Regions from separate parts of the Caballeronia sp. ATUFL_F2_KS9A genome, predicted to be linked through region 2. Evidence: predicted binding sites of a transcription regulator. Region 2 holds the regulator's gene; each other region holds the start of a gene.
The links. Region 2 encodes FliA, which starts transcription of late flagellar genes. Its sites were predicted from a motif close to CTAAAGTTTNNNNNNNNNNNGCCGNTA; they were not measured.
Positions count from the first base shown of each region.

Region 1 (8,048 bases), on a different contig from region 2:
GCGGCGGGCGGCGCGTTCATCGCGATCGAGCGCGAAAGCCGCACGCCGATGCTGCCGCTGTCGCTCTTCGCCGAGCGCACGTTCAGCGCGGCCGTGGCCTTCGGTATCGGCGTGAATCTCACCTACTATGGAATGGTCTTCGTGCTGAGCCTGTATTTGCAGCGCGTGCTCGGTCACACGCCCTTGCAGACCGGCCTCGCGTTCCTGCCGCTGACGGGCGGATTCCTGATCTCGAACCTGGCGAGCGGCCCTGTCGTCGCGCGCTTCGGCTCGCGCGGCCCGATGATCTTCGGCGCGCTGCTCGACGCCGCCGGTTTCGCCGCGCTCGCCTTCGTCGATGCGACGACGCCCACGGCCGCGCTGCTCGTGCCGTTCCTGCTGATTCCATCGGGGATGGGACTCGCGGTCCCGGCGATGACGACCGCGCTGCTCGGCACCGTCGGCCAGCCGCGTGCGGGCACGGCGTCGGCGGTGCTCAACACGGCGCGGCAGGCGGCGGGCGCGATCGGCGTCGCGGCGTTCGGCGCGCTCGCGGCTTATGGCGACGGCGCGGCGAGCGCGCACCAGATCGTCGATGCGGTGCGCTGGTCGGCGGCGATCTCCGTCGCGCTTCTGTTGTGCGCCGCGTCGATCGCGCGTCATGTTAACAATCCGGCGAGCGCGAACGCCGAAGAACGTGTTACCTAGAGACGGACGTCGGGAACGGCCGTTGCAACGCCCAGGTAAAGCCGCGAATCTTTTGAGGACAACACCATGTCGACAATGCCCCGCTCCCCCGAGGAGCCGCTCGAACCGGACCCGGACAAGCTGCTCGATCCCGACGCCGCGCCGAACCCCGAAGATCCGGACATGCCTGACGGCCCGGATTCCGCGACGCCAATGGTGCCCGCCGATCCGAAAAACGGCGAACCGCGCATGTAGAACGCCGGGCGGCCATCGCGCGCATAAAGCAATGCCCGCGCGGCCTTGAAAGCGGCGCGGGCATTCTTACTGATGCTCGTGGACGAAGAGCGTTACAGGCTAGTGGTCTGCACCGCGCCGGTTTCCAGCGCACGCTCGATGAGCGCTTCCTGCTGCGCCTTGCGAACGGCATCGGCGACGAGCGTATCGGGCGCTTCCACTTCGGCCTTGATCGCGCCGATGATGCCGTCCGCTTCGACGATCACGAGCGATTCCGCCGAATCCGCACGGCTGATGATGACGCGCAGCGGCCCGCCGCCCTCCGCGATGCTGGCGCAAAACTGCATCGTTTGCCCGCCGATCACTTGTTCGAATGTTTGAATCATCGCTGCCTTCCGCGTTGGTTGGACAAAAGCTGACACAGGCCGCGCGCCATGCGACGCGCAGCCTGCTTTCTCATTGATCCGCGCATGTCGACTAGGTTCAATTCTGTAAGCATGCGCGGCGCGACGCAAGCTCAACGTCTTGCGTCGGCGAGTTCGCGAAGGATGGCGGCGGTCGAATCGTCGGCGGGAAAGAAGGCTTCGATCGCAAGCTCCGACAACGTGATGTCGACGGGCGTGCCGAAAACCGTCGTCGTGCTCAAGAACGACAGCACGCCGTGCTGCGTGCGCAAACGCAAGGGCACGACGACGGGATCGGTCTCGCCGCGCGGCTCGTGGGTCGCGTGACGCGGCGCGGGATACGCCTCCAGTTCGGCCAAGAGCGCGACGAGCGTCGCATCGCCGGACACGTCGATTTGCCGGCGCAGGCGCGCGAGCAGATGCGCGCGCCACTCGTGCCAGTTGTCGATGGCATCGGCGAGACCTTGCGGATGCATCGACAGCCGCAGCACGTTGACGGGCGGCACGAGCAATTGCGCATCCGCCGATGCGACGAGCGGCGCGAAAGCCGCGTTGGCCGCGATCATCGTCCAGTGACGATCGACCGCGAGCGCGGGATACGGCTCATGCCCTTTGAGCACGAGATCGACAGCACGCCTGGCAGCGGAAAGTTGCGGATCGGCCAGCGCGCGCTCGCGATAAAGCGGCGCATAACCGGCCGCGACGAGCAGCGTGTTGCGCTCGCGCAGCGGCACGTCCAGTTGCTCGGCGAGGCGCATCAGCATGTCCCGGCTCGGCAGCGAGCGGCCCGATTCGACGAAGCTCAGGTGACGCGTGGACACGTCCGCAACGCCTGCGAGATCGAGCTGGCTCATGCGCCTGCGCTGACGCCATTCGCGCAATAGCGCGCCGACGTCCGATCGAACGGCCGGATGTACGAGGGTCGAGTTCATGCAACCGATGTTAGACGAAACATGATCACGCGATCCATTGCCTGCAAAGTAAGCGGCGCGAACGAACGTAACATTTACGCCGCAAACATTTGCGAAGAAAAACTTGCGCGCGACACCCTAAATCTCCGGCACTTTCGCGCCGATAAGTCCAACAACAAGCGAACAATGCGTCGCGAGCCGTGCGCGTCTCAATCCCGAGCACGCACGGCCCGCGGCGCCCGGACTTTTGCGGAGAAATCATGTTTGTCATCATCGGATGGTTGTTGGTCATCGGCTCGGTGATCGGAAGCTTCGTCGGCGTCGGCGGCCACCTCGCGGCCCTCGTGCAACCGTTCGAGCTGCTGTGTATTTTCGGCGCGGCGATCGGCGCGTTCGTCGTGTCGAATCCGACCGCGACGCTCAAGAAAACGTTGCAATCGATTCCGAAGGCGTTCAAGGGCGGCGGCTACACGAAAGAGAAATATCTCGCGCTGATCGCATTGCTCTACGAACTGCTTCAGAAGGCGCGCAAGGAAGGCATGATGGCGCTCGAAGCCGATGTCGATGCGCCCGAGTCCAGCCCGGTCTTTCAGAAGTACGAGCACGTCATGGCCGATCATCATCTGCTCGACTTCATCGTCGACTATCTGCGCATGATGTCGGCGGGCAATGTCAACGCGCTCGAAATGCAGGATCTGATGGACGAAGAGCTCGACACGCACCACACCGAAAGCTCGATCGCCGCGAACGCCATTCAGAAAATGGCCGATGGCCTGCCTGCATTCGGTATCGTCGCCGCGGTGATGGGCGTCGTGCACACGATGGGCTCGGTCGGCGCCGCGCCCGCCGTGCTCGGCGAGATGATCGCGGGTGCGCTCGTCGGCACGTTCCTCGGCATTCTGCTGGCGTACGGCTTCATCGGCCCGCTCGCGGACCTGCTCAACGCGAAGGGCGCGGCCGAAGCGAAGCCGTTCCAGTGCGTGAAGTCCGTGCTGCTCGCATCGATGAACGGTTATGCGCCGACGATCGCGGTCGAGTTCGGCCGCAAGGTGCTCTTTACCGCCGATCGTCCGAGCTTCAAGGAACTCGACGACGCGGTTCGTGCCACCAAGATGCCGAAGGCGGCTTCGTGATGACATCGGGTACGCAAAGGACCAACGCACATGGCTGAGAAACCGTCACGCGATCCGCTGCAGTCCGTGCTTGCGCCGACTGTCGTCGTCAAGCGCAAGAAGAAGGCGCACGGACACGGCCATCATGGCGGCGCATGGAAGATCGCCTACGCCGACTTCGTCACCGCGATGATGGCGTTCTTTCTGTTGATGTGGCTGCTCGGATCGACATCGAAGTACGACAAGGAAGGCATCGAGCAATACTTCAATACGCCGCTTTCCGCATTGTTCGGCAACGATGGCGGCGCGTCGGCGCATACGAGCGTCATCGCGGGCGGCGGCAGGGATCTGTCGAGCACGCGTCCGGGTGAAGGCAACAAGACCCAGACGCAACCGGTGCCGCAATCGATCGCGCGCGCTGCCGTTGCGATGGACGACTTGCGCAAGCTGCAGCAACTCAAGCAGAAGCTGATGGCGCTCATCGAGCAGACGCCTGCGCTGCGCGCGTACAAGGATCAGATTCGCATCGCGATCACGAGTGAAGGCTTGCGTATCGAGATCGTCGATTCGCTCAAGCGGCCGATGTTCGCATCGGGCAGTTCGAGACTCGAAAGCTATGTGACGACGATTCTGACGAACATCGGCGCATCGCTGAACGATGTCGATAACCGCGTGTCGATCGCGGGGCATACGGATGCAGTGCCCTATTCCGGCGGTCAGGCGGGCTATTCGAACTGGGAGCTTTCGAGCGAGCGGGCGAATGCCGCGCGGCGCGCGCTCGTCGCGGGCGGCATGAAGGAAAGCAAGGTGCTGCAAGTGCGCGGACTGTCCGACGTGCTGCCGCTCAACAAGGATGTCGTCGACGAGCCGACGAATCGGCGGATCAGTATTCTCGTGCTGAACAAGGCCGCGGAACAGGCGTTCTTCCGCGATGGCGGCAGAACCACGGTCGATGAAACGCGGCCTGTCGAAGCGGCGCTTCCCGCGCCGGTCTCGGTCAAGTCGGATGCGCCGGCGGCGGTGGTGAAGTAGACAACGCTCGCGGCTTGACGAAGCGCCATGCACATCGAATCGTGCATGGCGCTTTTCATTTCAGCCGGGCCACTCCGCGACCGTCTGCACCACGAGCCAGACGTTCGCCGCGCTGATGACCACGAACAGCGCCCACGCGACGAGCTTCATGAACGGTTTGTTCGAGAACGCTCCCATGAGGCCGCGATCGCTCGTCATCCGGATCAGCGGATAAAGCGCGAACGGCAGTTGCAGGCTCAGCACGACCTGACTCGCGACGAGCAGCTTGCCGACCGCGCCGTTGCCCATCACGTACACGCCGATCAACGCTGGCACGAGCGCAAGCGCCCGCGTGATGAATCGGCGCTGATAGCACGGGATTTTCAGTTGCAGGAACCCTTCCATGATGACCTGCCCTGCAATGGTCCCGGTGAACGTCGAACTCTGGCCCGATGCAAAGAGCGTCACCGCGAAGAGAATCGCCGCAAGCCCGGTTCCCACGATAGGCGCAAGCAGCTTGTACGCATCTTCGATCTCGGTCACTTGCGTGTGTCCCGTCGCGTGAAATGCCGATGCCGCGAGAATCAGGATCGCCGCATTGATCAGCAGCGCGAGAACGAGCGACACGATCGTATCGAGCCGCGAAAGATTGATCGCCGATGCAAGGCTCTTCGCATCGCGATTCACCACGCGCGTCTGCACGATCGAGGAATGCAGATACAGGTTATGCGGCATCACGGTCGCGCCGAGAATGCCTATCGCGAGATAAAGCGGCTCGCGATCGCTCAACGCGTGAATCGATGGCACGAGCCCGGCAGCAACCGAAGGCCAATGCGGTTTGACGAGCACGAGCTCGACGATATAACCGACGCCGATCGTCGCGATGAGCCCGAGCATGATGGCTTCGAGATCGCGAAAGTTCTTGCCTTTCAGGCCCAGCACGATGAGCGTATCGAATGCGGTGAGCACCACGCCCCACATCAGCGAAACGCCGAACAGCAAATGAAACGCGAGCGCGCCGCCGAGCACTTCCGCGAGATCGCACGCGATGATCGATAACTCCGCGAGCATCCATTGCACGTTCGCGACCGGTTTCGCGTAACGCTCACGCGATAGCTGCGCGAGATCCTTTCCCGTGACGATGCCAAGGCGCATCGAAAGACATTGCAGCACCATCGCCGCAAGACTCGACAACACGACGACAAAGAGCAGGCTATAGCCATAGCGTGAGCCGGCTTCGATATCCGTCGCCCAGTTGCCCGGGTCCATATAGCCGATGGAAATGAGCAGGCCCGGCCCCGCGAATTGCAGGAGCTTCTTCCATAGCGGCGCGCCCGGCGAAACGGCGACGGAGCCTTTGACTTCCGATGGGCAAAACGGCGCGGTGGCCGTGGTCGGCAGATTGAACGGCAATTTATCGAGTCCTGATGGGATATCGGGGACAACATCCGCGAACGATGTTGTGCAGGTAGCTTACAAGGCGCGTCTCGCGGGCGAGTCTATCACCGGCTGCGCGCATTCACAGACAGCCCCAATCTGACCAAAGCGTCATCTCATCGCCAGCATCTCGTCACGGTACGACAAATAAAATTCAGTGGTGGCTGTAGCGAGCGTGCCGACGCTGCATATCGCGCAACCGCACGTCCCGTTCATTTTTACCCGCATGAGGAGTGCGCCATGAAACTAGTCACACGCATCGCTGTAATCGCCCTTGCTGCCGCGCCGCTCGCCGCGCTCGCACAATCCGAAGGTCTCACGCGCGCGCAGGTGAAAGCGGATCTGCAACGCGTCGAACAAGCCGGCTATAACCCGTCCGAGCGCGATGCGTTCTATCCGAACGACATCCAGGCAGCCGAAGCCAAGGTCAGCGCGCAAAGCGCATATGGCTCGTCCAGCGACGGTTCGTCGTCTTCGGGACGCACGATGTCGACGACGCCGCTCGGTCAAACCCCGCAGTAACGCACGCTCATCGAACGAGACACGCGCGGCCTTCCGCGCCGTCTCGCTCGCGTCCCTTCGAAGCGCGTAACCCGCGCTCGCGCTTCGCTATTCCCCGCTGTCCGATGCGAATGCTCCGCCCTACCATGGGCTTTCGCAAGCTTGCTTTCAAACCGCCTTATCTGACATCGGCGCCATATTCACGTCATATTGTCGTTGGCACCCGGCCACTACCATAACGACACTGATGGCGAACCGCACGCCCCGCTCCGTCATTGCGTCCCGCGCGTTGCATTCGCCTCATTCGCAGCGCCCTCTCCCAGCTTCTTCCGAACGACTCAATGTGGATAGTCAACGTTGCGCTTAAGCGGCCATACACGTTCATCGTGATGGCCATCATGATCCTGCTGGCGACGCCGTTCGTCCTCATGACGACGCCTGTGGACGTGCTTCCCGAAATCGACATTCCGGTTGTCAGCATCATCTGGAACTACACAGGCCTTTCCGCGCAGGACATGGCCAATCGCATCACGTCGGTCAACGAGCGCAGCCTCACGACCACGGTGAACAATATCGAGCACATCGAGTCGCAATCGCTGCAAGGCATCGCGATCATCAAGCTCTTTCTGCAGCCCACCGCGAACATCCAGACCGCGATCGCGCAAACAGTGGCCGTCGAACAGGCGCAAGTGAAGCAGATGCCGCCGGGCGCGACGCCGCCTCTCGTCATCAGCTATTCGGCGTCGAGCATTCCGGTGATTCAGCTCGGGCTTTCGAGTCCGAAGCAATCCGAGCAGGACCTGAACGATACCGCGCTCAATTTCTTGCGCCCTCAACTCGTGACGATTCCGGGCGCGGCCGTGCCTTATCCGTATGGCGGCAAGACGCGCCTCATCTCCGTCGATCTCGACACGCGCGCGCTGCTCGCAAAAGGACTCACGCCGACCGATGTCGTCCAGGCCGTCAACGCGCAAAACCTGATCCTTCCGACCGGCACCGCAAAGATCGGCCCGCGCGAATATACGGTCGACATGAACGGTTCGCCCGCGACCGTCGCGGGCCTGAACGACATTCCGGTTCGCACGATCAACGGCGCGACGACCTATCTGCGCGAAGTCGCGCACGTCCGCGACGGCTTCTCGCCGCAGACCAACATCGTGCGTCAGGACGGGCATCGCGGCGTGCTGATCTCGGTGCTGAAGAACGGCAACGCGTCGACGCTGTCCATCGTCAATACGTTGCATGATCTCTTGCCGCAAGCGCGGGCGTCGCTGCCTTCCGATCTGAAGATCAGCGCGCTCTTCGATCAGTCGGTGTTCGTGAAGGCCGCCGTGCAAGGCGTCGTGCGCGAAGCGCTCATCGCCGCCGCGCTCACCGCCGCGATGATCCTGCTCTTTCTCGGCAACTGGCGCAGCACCTGCATTATCGCGATCTCGATACCGCTCTCGATTCTCTCGTCGCTGATCGTGCTGCATGCGCTCGGGCAGACGATCAACATCATGACGCTCGGCGGCCTCGCGCTCGCAGTCGGCATTCTCGTCGACGATGCCACCGTCACGATCGAGAACATCGAGCGTCATCTGCACATGGGCACGAATCTGCACGACGCGATCCTCGAAGGCGCAGGTGAAATCGCGGTGCCCGCGCTCGTCTCGACGCTGTGCATCTGCATCGTGTTCGTGCCGATGTTCTTTCTCACCGGCGTCGCCAAGTTCCTGTTCGTGCCGCTTGCGGAAGCCGTCGTGTTCGCAATGCTCGCGTCGTACATCCTT
Region 1 is NZ_JALQEK010000029.1:30,312-38,359, reverse strand. Features, by position in the region: gene NCS67_RS15830 (MFS transporter) at 1-687, shown strand, start outside; gene NCS67_RS15825 (hypothetical protein) at 754-921, shown strand; gene NCS67_RS15820 (hypothetical protein) at 1,014-1,286, opposite strand; gene NCS67_RS15815 (helix-turn-helix domain-containing protein) at 1,418-2,236, opposite strand; gene motA (flagellar motor stator protein MotA) at 2,476-3,348, shown strand; gene motB (flagellar motor protein MotB) at 3,379-4,359, shown strand; gene NCS67_RS15800 (Nramp family divalent metal transporter) at 4,420-5,751, opposite strand; gene NCS67_RS15795 (DUF4148 domain-containing protein) at 6,016-6,297, shown strand; gene NCS67_RS15790 (efflux RND transporter permease subunit) at 6,618-8,048, shown strand, end outside.
Region 1: motA (flagellar motor stator protein MotA) is a predicted target of FliA. The motif match lies at 2,355-2,381, and genes of this name have one in related genera.

Region 2 (8,048 bases):
CAGCCACGTCGCGTAATTGCCCGCGCCGTTCGTCAGGATCGAATCGGCGGGAATCGTCTCGGCGAGCTGACGCATGATTTCGCCGAGCTGCACATCGCCCAACATCGGGCGCGGCTTGCGCCACTCGAGATACGCGGCGTGCGCGGCTTCGGCGCTGCCATCCCATGCAACGCTGGCGGGCGCTTCCAGCGAAGCCAGAAGAGACGCGATCTCCGGCATGCCCGACACGATGGGCAATTCCGCGCTATACACGCGCCCGAGTTCCTCCGCGCCCTGATGCACGTGGATGAGCGTCTGCTTCGTCTTCGGGATATCGAGCAGCGTGTAGCCGCCCGTCGTCGATTCGCCCATGCGCGGGCCGAGCACGAAGAGCACGTCCGCATCGCGCACGCGCGCGGCGAGCGCCGGATTGATCCCGAGGCCGACATCGCCCGCGTAGTTCGGATGGTCGTTGGAGAGCGTGTCCTGAAAGCGGAACGCGCAGCCGACCGGCAGTTTCCACGCTTCCACGAAGCGCGCGAAGTCCTGCGTCGCCTCGGCGGTCCAGCCGCTTCCGCCCGCGATCACGAACGGCTTCTTCGCGTTCGCGAGCAGTTCGCGCAGGCGCTCCATCTGCGCCTTCGACGGCGACGCCGCCACGCGCTGATATCGCGGCGCGGGCGGCACGGCATCGACAGTTTCGGTCAGCATGTCTTCCGGCAGCGCGAGCACGACCGGACCCGGACGGCCGGACATCGCCGTGTGAAACGCGTGGCTCATGTATTCAGGCACGCGGCGCGGATCGTCGATCTGCGCGACCCACTTCGCCATCTGCCCGAACATGCGCCGATAGTCGATTTCCTGAAACGCCTCGCGATCCATGTGATCGCGAGCGCATTGGCCGATGAGCAGGATCATCGGCGTCGAGTCCTGAAACGCGGTGTGCACGCCGATCGACGCGTGCGTCGCGCCCGGCCCGCGCGTCACGATCGCGACGCCCGGCTTGCCGGTGAGCTTGCCGACCGCCTCGGCCATGTTCGCCGCGCCCGCCTCGTGGCGGCAGACGATCGTCTGAATCTGCTCGGTCTCGTCATGCAGGGAATCGAGCACGGCGAGGAAGCTCTCGCCGGGCACGCAGAACACGCGCTCGACGCGGTGATGGACGAGCGCATCGACGAGCAATCGCGCGCCGGTGGTTTGATCCTGTGAGGAAGGGACAGCGGACGTCATGCGAAGAAGTCTCCTTTGATTGTCCGGCGCGGCTTCGATGCGCGCGGAGCCTAAAGCTTACGCCGCCGCGCCCACGCGCGGAAACGGGCGAAGCGGAATCTTTTTCCGGGCAAACGCCCGCCCTTGCGATGCACGGCGCGCTTCCATCAGCCGAAATACCCCTTTTTCTCACCCCTTATCCAGCGATGGACAAAGACTCAAGTTCGCAATAATGGCTTCACTGAAAAGCGGACACGGCAACGAGCCAAGTGGGTCCGCTTGCTAAAGATCGCAGTTTCACCTCATCGGGGGCAAGTTTGAACATTCGTAAATTCATCGGCGCGAACAGCCGCGACGCACTGCGCCAGGTTCGTGAAGCGCTCGGCCCCGATGCCGTCGTGTTGTCCAATCGCACGCTCGATGACGGCTCGGTCGAGATCGTCGGCGTCGCGGACAGCGACATCGCGTCGATCTCGCCCGCCGCGAAGGAACAGGCAGCACGTTCGGCGGGCACGTCGCGCGCCGCGCTGGCCGCCGCTGCAGCCGCGATGCCGGCGAAGCAGTCGGCCGCGAATCCGTACGCGAGCGGCGATGTGTTCTCGTCCGTCTTCGGCGCGAACACCGATGCGGACGATGAATTTCACGCCGAGCCGGAAGCTCGCGCAGAAGACGACACGCCGCCGACGATGGCCGATTCCAATCCGTGGCTGATCGAGCATGCGAAGCGCATCGCGCAGCAGGCGTCGATGCCGTCGAACCGTCCGCTGACCGCGTCGGCTGCGATCGCACGCGGCATGGGCGTGCCGGTCCCGGTGACTGCGCAAGAGACGCGCGTCGAAAAGACGGCGGACTCGGCCCGCTACGCCATGCGTCAGCAAACGAAGCGCGCGGAAGCCGCCGTCGAGCCGAAGGTCCAAACGCCCGACTGGGCACGCGAAGCCGCGCAAATCGCCGCGCGCCGCGCCGCGCAGAAGATCAACGCGAGCGCGCCGCACGCCGAAGCAGCCGAGGCGAACGCCGCGCCGGCATCGAAGGAACACGCATTCGATGGCTTGCCCGCGAACGCGGCGGCCGTCGTCACCGAAGCGATCCGCACGCGCATGGAGCAGGTCGTCAACGAAACGGTGATGAACGAGCTTTCGTCGATGCGCTCGATGATGGAAGAGCACTTCTCCGGTCTCATGTGGGGCGAGCGCCAGCGCCGCAACCCGACGGGCGGCGCGCTCACGAAGCGTTTGTTCGCCGCCGGTTTCTCGGCGCAGCTCGTCCGCATGATGGTGGACAACATGCCGGAACTCGAGAGCGTCGAAGGCGCGCTCGAGTGGGTGCAGCAGGTGCTCGAATCGAACATTCCGGTGATGGACAGCGAAGACGCGCTGATGGAACGCGGCGGCGTGTTCGCACTGATGGGCCCGACTGGCGTCGGCAAGACGACCACGACGGCCAAGCTTGCCGCGCGCTGCGTGATGCGCTTCGGCGCAAGCAAGGTCGCGCTGCTCACGACCGACAGCTACCGTATCGGCGCGCACGAGCAACTGCGCATTTTCGGCAAGATTCTCGGTGTGTCGGTTCACGCGGTGAAAGACGGCGCGGACCTGCAACTCGCGCTTTCGGAACTCCGCAACAAACATATCGTGCTGATCGACACGATCGGCATGAGCCAGCGCGATCGCATGGTCTCGGATCAGATCGCGATGCTGTGCGGCGCGGGTCATCCGGTGCAGCGCATCCTGCTGCTCAACGCGACGAGCCACGGCGACACGCTCAACGAAGTCGTGCAGGCCTACAAGAGCGCCGCGGACCAGCCGCCGCTCGCGGGCTGCATCCTGACCAAGCTCGACGAAGCGACGAATCTCGGCGGCGTGCTCGATACGGTCATCCGCTACAAGCTGCCGGTGCATTACGTGTCGACCGGTCAGAAAGTGCCGGAGAACCTGTACGTCGCGACCAAGCGGTTTCTCATCAAGAGCGCGTTCTGCATCCCGCGCGACAACTCGCCCTTCGTGCCGCAAGACGAAGAAACGCCTGCGCTGCTGTCCGCGTTGTCCGCGCGCGCCACGACCGAACTGCATGAGGTGCACTTTGGATAAGTTCGTGCTCGACCAGGCGGAAGGCCTGCGACGGCTCCTTACGCGCGCCGGTTCGCGCGTGGTGGCGATCGCGGGCGGACCGGCGGGCATCGGATGCACGTCGGCGGTGGTGAATCTCGGCGCGGCGCTTTCCATCCACGGCAAGGACGTGCTCGTGATCGACGAGCACCGCAACGCGGGATCGGTGAGCCGTCTCGTGGGCACCGAAGACGCGGGCGCGCTCGCCTCGGTGATGTCGGGCCGGCGCATGCTCGGCGATGCCGTCGAGCGCACGCCGTTCGGCTTCTCGCTGATGGCCGCGCCGCGCGACGAACGCATCGTTCACGATGCCGCGCAATGCCGCGCGTTGCTCGACGGTCCGGCGGACATCGTGCTGATCGATGCGCAACTCGATCGCCACGGCGCGCTGTCGACGCTCGCGGCGCAGGCGCATGACTTTCTTATTGTGACGCGGGTAGCCGCGTCGGCGATCACCGAGGCGTATGCGTGCATGAAACGACTGCACTACGCCCATGCGATCGGCCAGTTCCGCGTGCTCGTCAATCACGTGCAGAACCCGGCCGACGCGGCGGTCGCGTTCGACAACCTGTCGGGCGTCGCGAGCCGGTATCTGGCCGTGTCGCTCGTGCAGGCGGGATATGTGTCCGAGGATGCGCGCGTCGCTCGGGCGATGGAACTCTCACGCTGTGCAGTCGAAGCGTTCCCGGCCACGGCCGCGGCGCGCGACTACCGCGCAATCGCGGCGGAGCTCCTGCACTGGCCGATGCGCCCCGCGCCTTATATGCGCGATGCGGGCGGCCAGGCCGACGCGCGAAATCCGGTTAGCGACTCTGTACAGGGCGCGCGGGAGGCGTCGCATCGTGCGGCTGCGCTTCACGACTTTGCATTGAGCAGCACGGCGTCGATGTGATCAAGATAGGTGACCAAGATGTATAACGCCCAAGGCAAACTCTCACAGTCGGAAGTGCTGACGAAATACGCACCGCTCGTTCGACGGCTGGGGCTTCAACTCGTCGCCAAGATGCCGGCGAGCGTCGATCTCGACGATCTCATTCAGGCCGGCATGATCGGCCTGCTGGACGCGGCGAGCCGCTACAAGGAAGATCAGGGCGCGCAGTTCGAAACATATGCGAGCCAGCGCATCCGCGGCGCGATGCTGGATGAGCTCCGCGCGAACGACTGGCTGCCGCGCAGCATGCGCAAGACGTCGCGCGAAGTGGAATCGGCGGTGCACAAGGTCGAGCAGAACCTCGGCCGCGCGGCGAGCGAGCAGGAAATCGCCGAGCACATGAAGATGCCGCTCGACGAATATCAGTCGATGCTTCAGGACTTGCACGGCAGCCAGCTGATCTATTACGAAGACTTCGATCGCTCCGCCGACGACGAGCCGTTCCTCGACCGCTATTGCGTCGATCGTTCGGATCCGCTGTCCGCGCTGCTCGACGACAGCCTTCGCGGCGCGCTGATCGAAGCCATCGACAAGCTGCCCGAGCGCGAGAAGCTCCTGATGAGCCTCTATTACGAACGCGGCCTGAACCTGCGCGAAATCGGCGCGGTGATGGAAGTGAGCGAGTCGCGCGTGTGTCAGTTGCACAGCCAGGCGGTCGCGCGTCTGCGCACGAAGCTGCGCGAGCAGGCGTGGACGAGCGTCGAGGCCTGACGTTCTCTAGCTGATCTCGAAGTCCCGCGTCTCGGCGAAGACCGTTTTCCCTTCGCCGAGACTTTTCGCGCGGTACATCGCGCGGTCGGCGGCGCGCAGCACGGCGGTCATGCCGGTTTGATGCGCGGACGCCGCGCTCGAAAGCAGGCATGCGCCGATGCTCGCCGATACCGACACCGGCCGCTCCTGCACCGACGTAATTTCGCCGAGCGCCGAATGGATGTTGTCGGCCACCGACAACACGGCGTCGCGGTCGCGCATCTGATGCGCGAGCACGACGAACTCGTCGCCGCCCAGACGCGCGATGGTGTCCGACTTGCGCATGCGCTTCGCGAGCGAGTCCGCGAAGGCTTGCAGCAGCAGATCGCCGACGGCGTGACCGTAGGTATCGTTCACTTCCTTGAAGCCGTCGAGATCGATCAGAAGGAGCGCGGTGGCGTGATCGCCATTGGCTTCGGGCGCGTTCATCGCGCGATCGACGACTCTTTCCAGCGCGTACCGGTTCGACAGACCCGTGAGCGGATCGGTCGATGCCTGACGCGCTAGATCGCGATTCGCGTTGCCGAGCCGATCGACGAGCACGCTCAGATACACCGATGCGCCGAGTACGCTCAGCGCGAGCCCGATCGCGGCGGGAAGATTCTCGTGCCACCACGGCTGCCAGACGGCCATCGCCGTGACGATGATGAGCGCCGTCGCGCACGATACGGCGAGCGTGCGCTTGCCGTATCGGCATCCCGAACCGATCAGAAACCAGAACATCACCCAGAGAAGCGGCAGCGCCGTTGCGCCGCCCGCGGCGAGCGCGAGCCCGAGGATCGTCTGATCGGCGATGGTCGTGACGGTCAGGCGCGCAACAGAAGGCGCGCTCATGCGGCTGACGATCAGAAGCGTGATCGCCCCATAAGACACATAGAGCGCGACGAGGCGCGTGGTCAGGAAGGCATCGTGTGAAGGGCGGAGCCACGCGAAAACGCCGTAAGCCAGAAGAACCACCGCTCCCATCCAGACCCGCAGCGTGGCCTGCTCGCGTTCCGGATTCCGGTGTTCGGACCATGCGAAGGCATAAGTCCGGCGTGCCGGTTGATGCGCCTGCTCCATACTGAACCCCTGGATGGTGATTTCTTTCTTTTATCTTGCTGCCAAGTACTGCGGCCCCGTCGCATGGCATCGGCTGAATGGAGTGGTATCGAGTTGCACCGAGCGAGCGATCCGCTATTTTGCAACGTTTTGCGAAGACGCTGTGTTTCGTGTAAGAACAGCTTAAGAACGTCCATTTCTCATTCACGGCGATGCGCGACGAATCCATTTCTTTGGCTGCCGAATGGCTGCCCGTTTGCAATAGCGAAGACGTGCCGGAAGGCGGCGCGCGCGGATTCATCGTGGCCGATGAGCGGATCGTCGTGTGGCGGGACAGCATCGGCGCGGCGCATGCGTGGCGCGATTACTGTCCGCATCGGGGCGCGCAGTTGTCGCTCGGGCATGTGATGCGCGATCAGATCGTGTGTCCGTATCACGGCTGGAGTTACGACATCGAAGGACAGTGTTTGCGGATTCCGTCGAATCCTTCATTGCGTCCGTCGAAGCGCGCGTGCGCGACGACTTTCGTTTGCGAAGAGAAGTACGGCGTTATCTGGATGTGTTTCGGCGAGCCTGCGTATGCGCTCGATTTCTTTCCCGAAGCCGTGATTCCCGGTGGCCGGCGCATCAATCTCGCGCCGCAGACGGTGAGGTCGTCGGCGCCGCGCGTCGTCGAGAATTTTCTGGACATGGCGCATTTCTCGTTCGTGCATGCGGGGATTCTGGGCGAGGACACGCATACGGAAGTGCCCGATTACGAAGTCGTCGCGAGCGATGAAGGTCTGGAAGCGCGGCAATGCCGATACTGGCAACCGGCGGGAATGCCGGGGCAGGGCGGCGGCGCGATGATCGATTATGTGTATCGCGTGAAGCGGCCTTTGATCGCGAAGCTGACGAAGATGGCGTCGGGCGGGCAGGGCGCGCTGCATATCATGCTGGCGGCGTCGCCGGTGACGCAGACAGAGACGCGCGCGTGGCTCGTCTCGATTCACGAGGATGATTCGACGCATTCCGATCGCGAGCTATACGACTTCAATATGGAGATTTTGATGCAGGACACCCCGGTGGTGGAGTCGCAATGGCCGCAGCGCTTGCCGCTCGATCTCGATGCGGAGTTGCATCAGAAGTGCGATCGGATGGCGGTGGCTTATAGGAGGTGGTTGGCGGGGATGGGGTTTGGTTGGGGGACGACGACGGCGAATCGCGACGGCGGACTCGAGTAGTTTCGACTGCGACGGCTGTCGAGTGGAAACGCTTGGCGCGCCCGGCTGGGATCGAACCAGCAACCCCTGCCTTCGGAGGGCAGTACTCTATCCATTGAGCTACGGGCGCATCGGAGAAGGGCTTGCGGAAGAACTACACACGCCGTAAGACGGCTGCAAGGCCCATGCGAATCCGAGAGGATACCTGTTTTCCGTGACGCCGTCCATCGTGCGGGACCGGACGCCCTGCGCGGAACGAGTCACAAAGCATCACACGATTCGGGTAAACGCCCGCTTCACCGCCCCGGCCACCCCGCGCCGACAGTTAAGCGTTCCGTCTATAATCGACCGTGCCTTCCCCAAGGCGCGCCTAGCGCACTGCCGTAGCTGTCACGCTGTCACTGAACCGACTCACACCAAAAAACGGGAGACGAGACAAGCATGAGCGAAGCACCCCACGGAGCCCCGATCAAGACACCCGGCCAACTCATCGCCGCGGTCATCGCGGGATTCGGCATCCCGGTCGCCATCATCATCCTGCTCGCGGTGTACGTGAACAATTCCACGCGCACCGGCGCCGGCACGGACATCGAGCAGTCGGTCAACGCGCGCATCGCGCCCGCCGCACAAGTCGATGTCCGCGACGCCAACGCGCCGCGCGTCTACAAGTCCGGCGAGGAAGTCTTCAAGGCCGTGTGCTCGGCCTGTCACGCGACAGGCACCGCCGGCGCGCCCAAGTTCGGCGATGCCGGCGCATGGGCCCCGCGCATCGGCGAAGGTTACGACACGCTGCTGCACAACGCGCTCAACGGCAAGGGCGGCATGCCC
Region 2 is NZ_JALQEK010000022.1:607-8,654, reverse strand. Features, by position in the region: gene NCS67_RS12780 (thiamine pyrophosphate-binding protein) at 1-1,209, opposite strand, end outside; gene flhF (flagellar biosynthesis GTPase FlhF) at 1,506-3,278, shown strand; gene NCS67_RS12770 (MinD/ParA family ATP-binding protein) at 3,271-4,188, shown strand; gene NCS67_RS12765 (RNA polymerase sigma factor FliA) at 4,207-4,938, shown strand; gene NCS67_RS12760 (GGDEF domain-containing protein) at 4,945-6,039, opposite strand; gene NCS67_RS12755 (Rieske 2Fe-2S domain-containing protein) at 6,252-7,241, shown strand; tRNA gene NCS67_RS12750 (tRNA-Arg) at 7,275-7,350, opposite strand; gene NCS67_RS12745 (c-type cytochrome) at 7,662-8,048, shown strand, end outside.

Region 3 (8,048 bases), on a different contig from region 2:
TGCTGCGTGATCGCGCGGCCCAGCGCGAGACGTACCGCCGCCGTGAGATCGTGTGCATCCGAAACACGCGGCGCGTGTTCCTGCAACGCGTCGAGAATCGTACGCATGTCGCGGATCGGCACGCTTTCGTCCAGCAGGTTCTGCAACACCTTCTGCAGCGTCGTAAGCGAAATGACCTTCGGCACGAGATCTTCCGTCAGCGAAGGCGTGTCCTTGCCGATGCGCTCCAGCAGCGCCTGCACTTCCTGACGGCCGAGCAATTCGGCAGCATGCGTCACGACGAGGTGATTCAAATGCGTCGCGACGACCGTGCTCGCATCGACGACCGTGTAGCCGTAGACCTGAGCCTGTTCGCGCAGATTCGTATCGATCCACACCGCCGGCAGACCGAACGCCGGATCCTGCGTCTGCGCGCCCGGCAGCGCGGCCGAGACCTGTCCCGGATTGATCGCGAGCCACTGACCCGGAAACGCCTCGCCGACGCCCACTTCCACGCCCTTCAGCGCAATGCGATAACCGTTCGGCCGCAGTTCGAGATTGTCGCGAATGTGGATGACCGGCGGCAAAAAGCCGATTTCCTGCGCGAATTTCTTACGGATGCCCTTGATCCGCTTGAGCAATTCGCCGTCGCTGTTGCGATCGACGAGCGGAATCAGGCGATAACCCACCTCGAGCCCGAGCGGATCGATGAGCGACACGTCCTCCCAACTGGCCTCGGCATTTTCGGCGGAAGCCGCAGCCGCGCTCGCCTGGAGCGGCGTGACATCGGTGACGGCGCTTTTCTTCTTCGCTTCGGCGCGCTTGTTCATCGTGCGCGCGGCGTAGATGAGGCCGCCGCCGAGCAGCATGAACGCGAAGTGCGGCATGCCCGGAATCAGGCCCATCACGCCGATGATCACGCCTGTAATCATCAAGACGCGCGGGTTCTGGAACAACTGGCCGGTCAGCTGCGTGCCGATGTCTTCCTCGGTCGCGACGCGCGACACGATTACGCCCGCCGCCGTCGAGATGATGAGCGACGGAATCTGCGCGACGAGGCCGTCGCCGATCGTGAGCAGCGTGTAGTTGGTCGCCGCGTGCCCGAAGTCCATGTCGTGCTGGAGCATGCCGACGATCAGCCCGCCCACCACGTTGATGACCATGATGAGCAAGCCCGCGATCGCGTCGCCGCGCACGAACTTCGACGCACCGTCCATCGAACCGTAGAACTCGGCTTCCTGCGCGACCGCCTGACGGCGCTTCTTCGCCGTTTCCTCGTTGATGAGACCGGCGTTCAGATCGGCGTCGATGGCCATCTGCTTGCCGGGCATCGCATCGAGCGTGAAGCGCGCGCCGACTTCGGCGATACGTCCCGCGCCCTTCGTGATCACCATGAAGTTGATGATCATCAGAATCACGAACACGACGATACCGACCGCGAAATTCCCGCCGACGAGAAAGTGCCCGAACGATTCGATCACCTGACCGGCCGCGTCCGGGCCGGTGTGACCCTCGAGCAGCACGATACGCGTCGACGCGACGTTCAGCGACAGGCGCAGCAGCGTCGAGAACAGCAGCACGCTCGGGAACGCCGCGAAGTCGAGCGGCTTTTGCGTGTACATGCTGACGAGCAGCACCATCACCGACAGCGCGATGTTGAAGGTGAACAACAGATCCAGCAGGAACGCCGGCAAGGGCAGAATCATCATGCCCAAGATCATGCAGATCAGGATCGGGCCGGCTAAGGCGCGAAGGTTCTGCGTGCCCAGCGCGTCGGGCCGTTTGGCGAAAAATCCAGCGCGCGCGTTCATGCTGCGGCTCCATTGTCAGTGTTGTCGCCAGCCAGGGCTTCGGCAGCTTCCTGATCGGCGTCGGCGTCGGAAACGCCGCCTTTGTCCAGTTCCTTCGGCACCTCGAGATCGGACGGTTCGTCCGGCTTGATGCCGCCATCTTCCTTGTAGCGCTTGAGCTGGTAGACCCACGCCAGCACCTGCGCGACCGCGCCGTACAACGCGCCCGGAATCTCGCGGTTGATCTCGACGTTGTGGTACAGCGCACGCGCGAGCGGCGGCGCTTCGAGCAGCGGCACGTTGTGCTCGCGGCCCAGTTCGCGGATACGCGCCGCGACCAGATTCACGCCCTTCGCGACCACCTTCGGCGCGCGCATCTCGCCGTCGGCGTACTTCAGCGCGACGGCGAAGTGCGTCGGGTTCGTGACGATGACATCGGCGGTCGGAATCGCCTGCATCATCCGGCGACGCGCGGCCGCGCGCTGCTGCTGGCGGATCTTGCCCTTGATGTGCGGATCGCCTTCGTTTTCCTTGTGCTCGCGCTTCACTTCTTCCTTGCTCATGCGCAGCTTCTTCGCGTGCGAGTAAAGCTGATACGGCACGTCGACGGCCGCGACGAGAAACAGTCCGCCGATCGCCATCGCGCAGCACACGAAGATCATGTGCATCGCGTCGGCGAGCGCGAGATCGAGCGGCTTCGTCAAAAGGCCGAGCACTTCGGCCTTGCGGCTCCACATCGCCCAGCCCGCCATGCCGCCGACCACCGCCGTCTTCAAGAGCGACATGCCGAGCTGCACCGGGCCTTGCATCGAGAAAATCTTGCCGAGACCGCTGATCGGATTCAGACGCCCGAAGTTCGGCGCGAGCGGTTTCGTCGTGATGAGCCAGCCGCCGAGAGCCATCGGCGCGACGAGCGCGGCGAATCCGGTCAGCAGCAGCACGGGCAAAACGGCGAAGAGACCTTCCCGGCCCGCGTTCGCCGCGCCGATCATCATCTGGTGCGTGTCGAGCACCGTCGCGTGATCGAACGTGAACGCGCCGCGAAGAATCGTCTGCAAATGCTGGTTGATCGGCCCCGACAACGCCCACACGCCGAAAAAACCCGCCGCCAGCAGCGCGAACGACGCGAGCTCGCGCGAACGCGCAACCTGACCGTCCTCCCGCGCCTTTTCCAGGCGCTTGGGAGTCGCTGATTCGGTTTTTTCGAGATCGCTTTCTTCTGCCACCGGGCCTTACTCCATCGCTTCCATCGGTTTCACATGCGAGCGGCAGGAAGCCGCTTTTTGATGAAAGCGATTATTGCGGAAGGCGTCGAGCAGCCATCGGCGGATAAAGCCGGGGAAAAGGGGGTTATTCGGCCGATGAAAGCGCGGGAAACAAAAGCGGCGCGCGCCTCGCGAGAAGCGCGCGCCGTTCGAGAGGCGAGAAACGGCAATGACAGGCGATCAGGCGCCGGGCACGCGGCCGTCCGGACCGTAGAAGCCGCCCTTCGACGGAGCGACCTGCAACGCGGCGAGCGCCTTGCGGTTGTATTCCATGCGGGTGCGGATCAGCACGCCGTTGTTGTTGTTGCCCTGTTTCGCGCGGCGGGCCGCGGCGGTGAGCAGCGCCCATTGCTCGGCGATCTTGCTGTCGCCCGCAGCGGCCGCTTCCATGCCGACGAAGCCGCCGGGAAAGCCGAGCGCGTTCAATTGTTCGTCGCGCGCCTTTTCGAGAGCGGAGATGCGTTCGGTGAGCGCGGTCTTGTTCTCGATGATCGTCGGCAGCGCCGGAAGCGGCTGCGCGGCGATCAGCGCTTTTTCCTCGACCTCGAGGAGGGATTCGAAGGCCAGAACAGCGGCGACTTCTTCGGTGACAGTGGCAAGCAGGGCGTCTCTCATTGCATCGCTCGAAAAGCGGTTTGAAAAGCCGCCCGGTGTCGCCAACGCTCGCCGTCACGCGCAAGGCGCGACGGAAGCGTTCAGCCGCCGGTCGGCGGGGTTCTCGTTTGCAGCAGGTCGCGAGCGGTGCTCAAAATGCCGTCGGCGATCTTGCTGGTGTCCATCTTCAGGCTGCCGTCGCGGATTGCGGCCTTGATCGACTCGACTTTCGCCGTGTCGATGTCCGAGCCGCTCGATGCGCGCAAGTCGCTCGAAACCGACGACAGACTCACCGTCGAATTCTTCGCCGGGCTCGCGCCCGCTTGCGATTGCTGCACGGTGCCCGCGGCACCTTTCGCGTCGTTTTGCGACGCGCGCGGCAGATTGTCTTGAAGGCCAGCCAGATTGGTGTTGCTATTCGATTCGATCTTCACGATGTCCATTCCCGAACGTGTTGAGTCCTTTAACGGCGACGGGTCTTGAAAACTTTACCCTGACGCCGGACTGCCAACTGCCGTTCGCTCTGCCTATCGCGCTCTGAGCCTTATGTGGCGGGCATCGAGCGCATTTGCAACAAAATGAAACAAGTGTGGGGGACCGAACACATCCCGTTTTACAGGGCCACTTCCACCGTCTGACTGTCCTTCACGATGCCGGTGATGATCTGGCCACCGGCGGTTTTGACGCGTACTTGCTGGCCGGGCGCCGCGTTGTTCATCACGGTGCCGTCGGCGGAAATCGAGAATCCGGAGCCGCCGGCGACGACGTGCACGGTCTGGCCGATCGACACCGACGTCGACGCGCGCAGCATGTCGGTGCGCAGCGGCAGGCCGGCCGGCACGCGCGACAGTGCGACTGCGCCGACGGCCTGAGCCGGATCGGTGACGATGGCCTGCGGCATCACGGTGAGATCGCCGTCGCGGGCGACGAGATCGGCGTTGTTCAGCACTTCGCCCGGCGCGATTGCGCGCGCGGCGGTGTAGTAAGTGGCGTTGATCGATACGCGCGCCTGCACGTAAAGCGTCCACGGACGCTCGCCGACGCAGCGCACGCCGACCGTCAGTCGACCCCAGAGGCGCGCGCCCGTCGGCATGAACGGATCGAGCGCCGAGCACGCCGCGAGACCGCGCGGAAAGACCGGCGTCACGGTGATGTCGACCTTGCCCGGCAAGCCGGCGGCCTGCTGCTGAAGAAAGTTGAGCGCGGTGAGGCGGATCGATTCGCCGTCTTGCATGGTGGCGGCTACCGCTGCGGCCGGCGTTGCTGCTGCCGCCGACGGATTGAAGCTCACGCGCTTCATCGGCGAAGCGGTGGCGGCGACGGGCGTCGCGGGGCTGGCCGCGACGGGTTTGACGCTCGCGCCGCGGACGACGCCATCGTCGCGCGTCACGACGACGGGCATCACCTCGCGCGAAGCGGATGAGGCCGGCGCTTTCTGAAGCGCAGGCGCCGCAACCGCAACCGCGCGCGCAGGCTTCGCTTCGCCCGGTCCGGGAATCACGATCATGCCGCTCGCGTCGTTCATCGCGTCGTTCATCGCGCTGTTCATCGAATCGTCGGCGGCGTCGGCGCGGGCGTCGAGTTCGAGCGCGGCGTTGCGCATCGCGGCGTCGGCGGCTTTGGTCGCGGCGCGATAGCCGCTCGGGCCCGGACGCGTCATTTCAGGCGCGGGCGCCGCGGCAACGGGCGTCGCGGCGCGTGCCGTCAGCTTTTGGGCCATGTCGGCTGCGGCGGCCGGATTGGTTTCGGCGTTGCCCGGAATGACGATCGGGCCGTCGGCCTGCTGCGCCTGTGCGAGCGCAGCCACGCCCATCCATAGAGACACGCCGGCCAGACCGCGCAGCGTGCGGCGCGCGAACGTCGCTGCGGCGCGAGCCGTAGGGTTCGATGCACGTTTCGCGGACCTGCTCATCGACTTTCTCCGTACCTGATTCGATCGGGCCGCAAACGATGCGGCGACTGCATTGATCCGTTTGCGGCGGGAAAAAGACCCGCAATCGGCAACGAGACGAATTCTAGATATCGGCCGGATAACGCAAGCGTCGAATAGAGGCCCCGTTTCCCGGTTATTCGTCGGATTAGTTATTGCGCGCCGCTCCTAAGATGCGTGTCATGCAAAAAGGCCCCGGCGCTGCCGACAGGAGAAACCGCAATGCTTGACAGACTCGACAAGGAATTCGCATTTGGCCGCGAGGCGCTCGACGTGCGCGCGTATCGGCAGGAATTGCTGTCGTCGAATATCGCCAATGCCGACACCCCCGGCTACAAGGCGCGCGACGTCGACTTTTCGAGCGCGCTCGCGGGCGCGCTCAAGCAGGGCGGCAGCGCATCGAACGGCTCGACGCTGAAGATGGCGCAACCCGTCCGCGTCAGCACGAGCGGCGGCATGGCGACGACGGCCAAGGGCCACATGAGCGGCACGTCGACGCTGTCCGCGTCGGGCGGCCCGAGCGACGACTACGGCAAGCTCGCCTATCGCGTGCCGAGCCAGCCGTCGCTCGACGGCAACACGGTCGATCTCGACTCGGAACGCGTGCAGTTCGCGGACAACGCGCTGCACTTCGAGGCGGGCATGACGGTGCTGTCGTCGCAAATCAAATCGATGTTGTCGGCGATTACGTCGAACAGTTGAGCGCAGTAGGAGAAACACATGCCTTCCTTGATGAACATCTTCAACGTCGCCGGCTCGGCGATGTCAGCCCAGGCGCAGCGCCTGAACGTCACCGCGTCCAACCTCGCGAACGCGGACAGCACGACCGGCCCCGACGGCAAGCCGTACAAGGCCAAGCAGGTCGTGTTCGCGGTCGATCCGCTCGGCGGCGCGAAGACCGCGTCGGGCCAGCAGGTCGGCGGCGTGCAGGTGACGGGCGTCGTCGACGATCCGAGCCCGATGAAGACCAGCTACGACCCGAGCAACCCGGCGGCGAACGCGGACGGCTATGTGACGCTGCCCAACGTCGATCCGGTGCAGGAGATGGTCAACATGATTTCCGCGTCGCGTTCCTATCAGGCGAACGTCGAGACGCTCAACACCGCCAAGCAACTGATGCTCAAGACCCTGACCATCGGAACCTGATAGAGACACTCAAGGAACACAACGTGACGACCAGCACAACCATCGGCAGCAACGGCACCACGGTGTCGCAGACGCTGCTCGACACCATGAACGGCGCATCGTCGAGCTCGTCGACGTCGTCGACCTCGGCGACCGGCGCGCAATCGGCGTCGGATCTGCAGAACACATTCCTGACGCTGCTCGTGACGCAGCTCAAGAACCAGGATCCGACGAATCCCGCCGACAGCTCGCAGATGACCTCGCAGCTCGCGCAGATCAACACGGTGACGGGCATCGGCCAGTTGAACACGTCGCTGTCCTCGCTCGCGACGCAGCTTTCCGCCGGCCAGCAGACGCAGGCGGCGCTGCTCATCGGCTCGAACGTGCTCGCCGCGGGCAACAACATGACGGTGTCGAGCGGCAAGTCGTCGAGCTTCGGCGTGCAACTGGCCAACGACGTGAGCGACCTGCAGATCGTCGTGAAGAACTCGTCGGGCCAGATCGTCAACACGCTCGACCTCGGCGCGCAAGGCGCGGGCGTCGTGCCGGTGACGGGCTGGACGCCGGTCGATTCGAAGGGCGCCACGCTCGCCGACGGCACGTACACGATCACCGCGCAAGGCACGATCAACGGCCAGCAGGCGACCGCGACGACGCTGTCGGCTTCGCAAGTGCAAAGCGTCGTGCAGATGTCCGGCGGTGCGCCGGGCCTCAAGCTGTCGAACGGCTCCACGGTCGCGCTGTCGGGCGTCGCGTCGATCCTCTAAATCCAATTTCAGGACGGGCGCGGGCTCGTTACGGAGAAACATCAAATGAGTTACCAACAAGCACTGAGCGGTCTGGGCGCTGCATCGAGCGATCTCGACGTCATCGGCAACAACATCGCCAACGCGAACACGGTCGGCTTCAAGCAGGGCTCCGCGCAATTCGCCGACATGTACGCGAATTCGATGGCCACGGCCGTGAACAACCAGATCGGCATCGGCACGAAGCTCGCCGAAGTGCAGCAGCAGTTCTCGCAAGGCACGATCACGACGACCAACCAGGCGCTCGATGTCGCGATCAACGGCAACGGTTTCTATCAGTTGTCGAACAACGGCTCGATCGTGTATTCGCGCAACGGCGTGTTCCATCTCGACAACCAGGGCCGCATCGTCAACTCGGCGGGCCTGCAACTGATGGGTTACGCCGCGAACTCGGACGGCGTCGTCAACAGCGCGAGCACCGTGCCGCTGACCGTGCCGACGTCGAACGTCGCGCCGACCGCGACCAAGAACATCACGGCCGCGTTCAACCTGAACTCGCAGGACACCGCGCCGACCGGCGCCTTCGATCCGACCGATTCGACGACCTTCAACCAGTCGA
Region 3 is NZ_JALQEK010000021.1:6,659-14,706, reverse strand. Features, by position in the region: gene flhA (flagellar biosynthesis protein FlhA) at 1-1,790, opposite strand, end outside; gene flhB (flagellar biosynthesis protein FlhB) at 1,787-2,995, opposite strand; gene NCS67_RS12680 (flagella synthesis protein FlgN) at 3,215-3,649, opposite strand; gene flgM (flagellar biosynthesis anti-sigma factor FlgM) at 3,730-4,071, opposite strand; gene flgA (flagellar basal body P-ring formation chaperone FlgA) at 4,242-5,540, opposite strand; gene flgB (flagellar basal body rod protein FlgB) at 5,781-6,260, shown strand; gene flgC (flagellar basal body rod protein FlgC) at 6,279-6,704, shown strand; gene NCS67_RS12655 (flagellar hook assembly protein FlgD) at 6,728-7,450, shown strand; gene flgE (flagellar hook protein FlgE) at 7,496-8,048, shown strand, end outside.
Region 3: flgM (flagellar biosynthesis anti-sigma factor FlgM) is a predicted target of FliA. The motif match lies at 4,093-4,119, and genes of this name have one in related genera.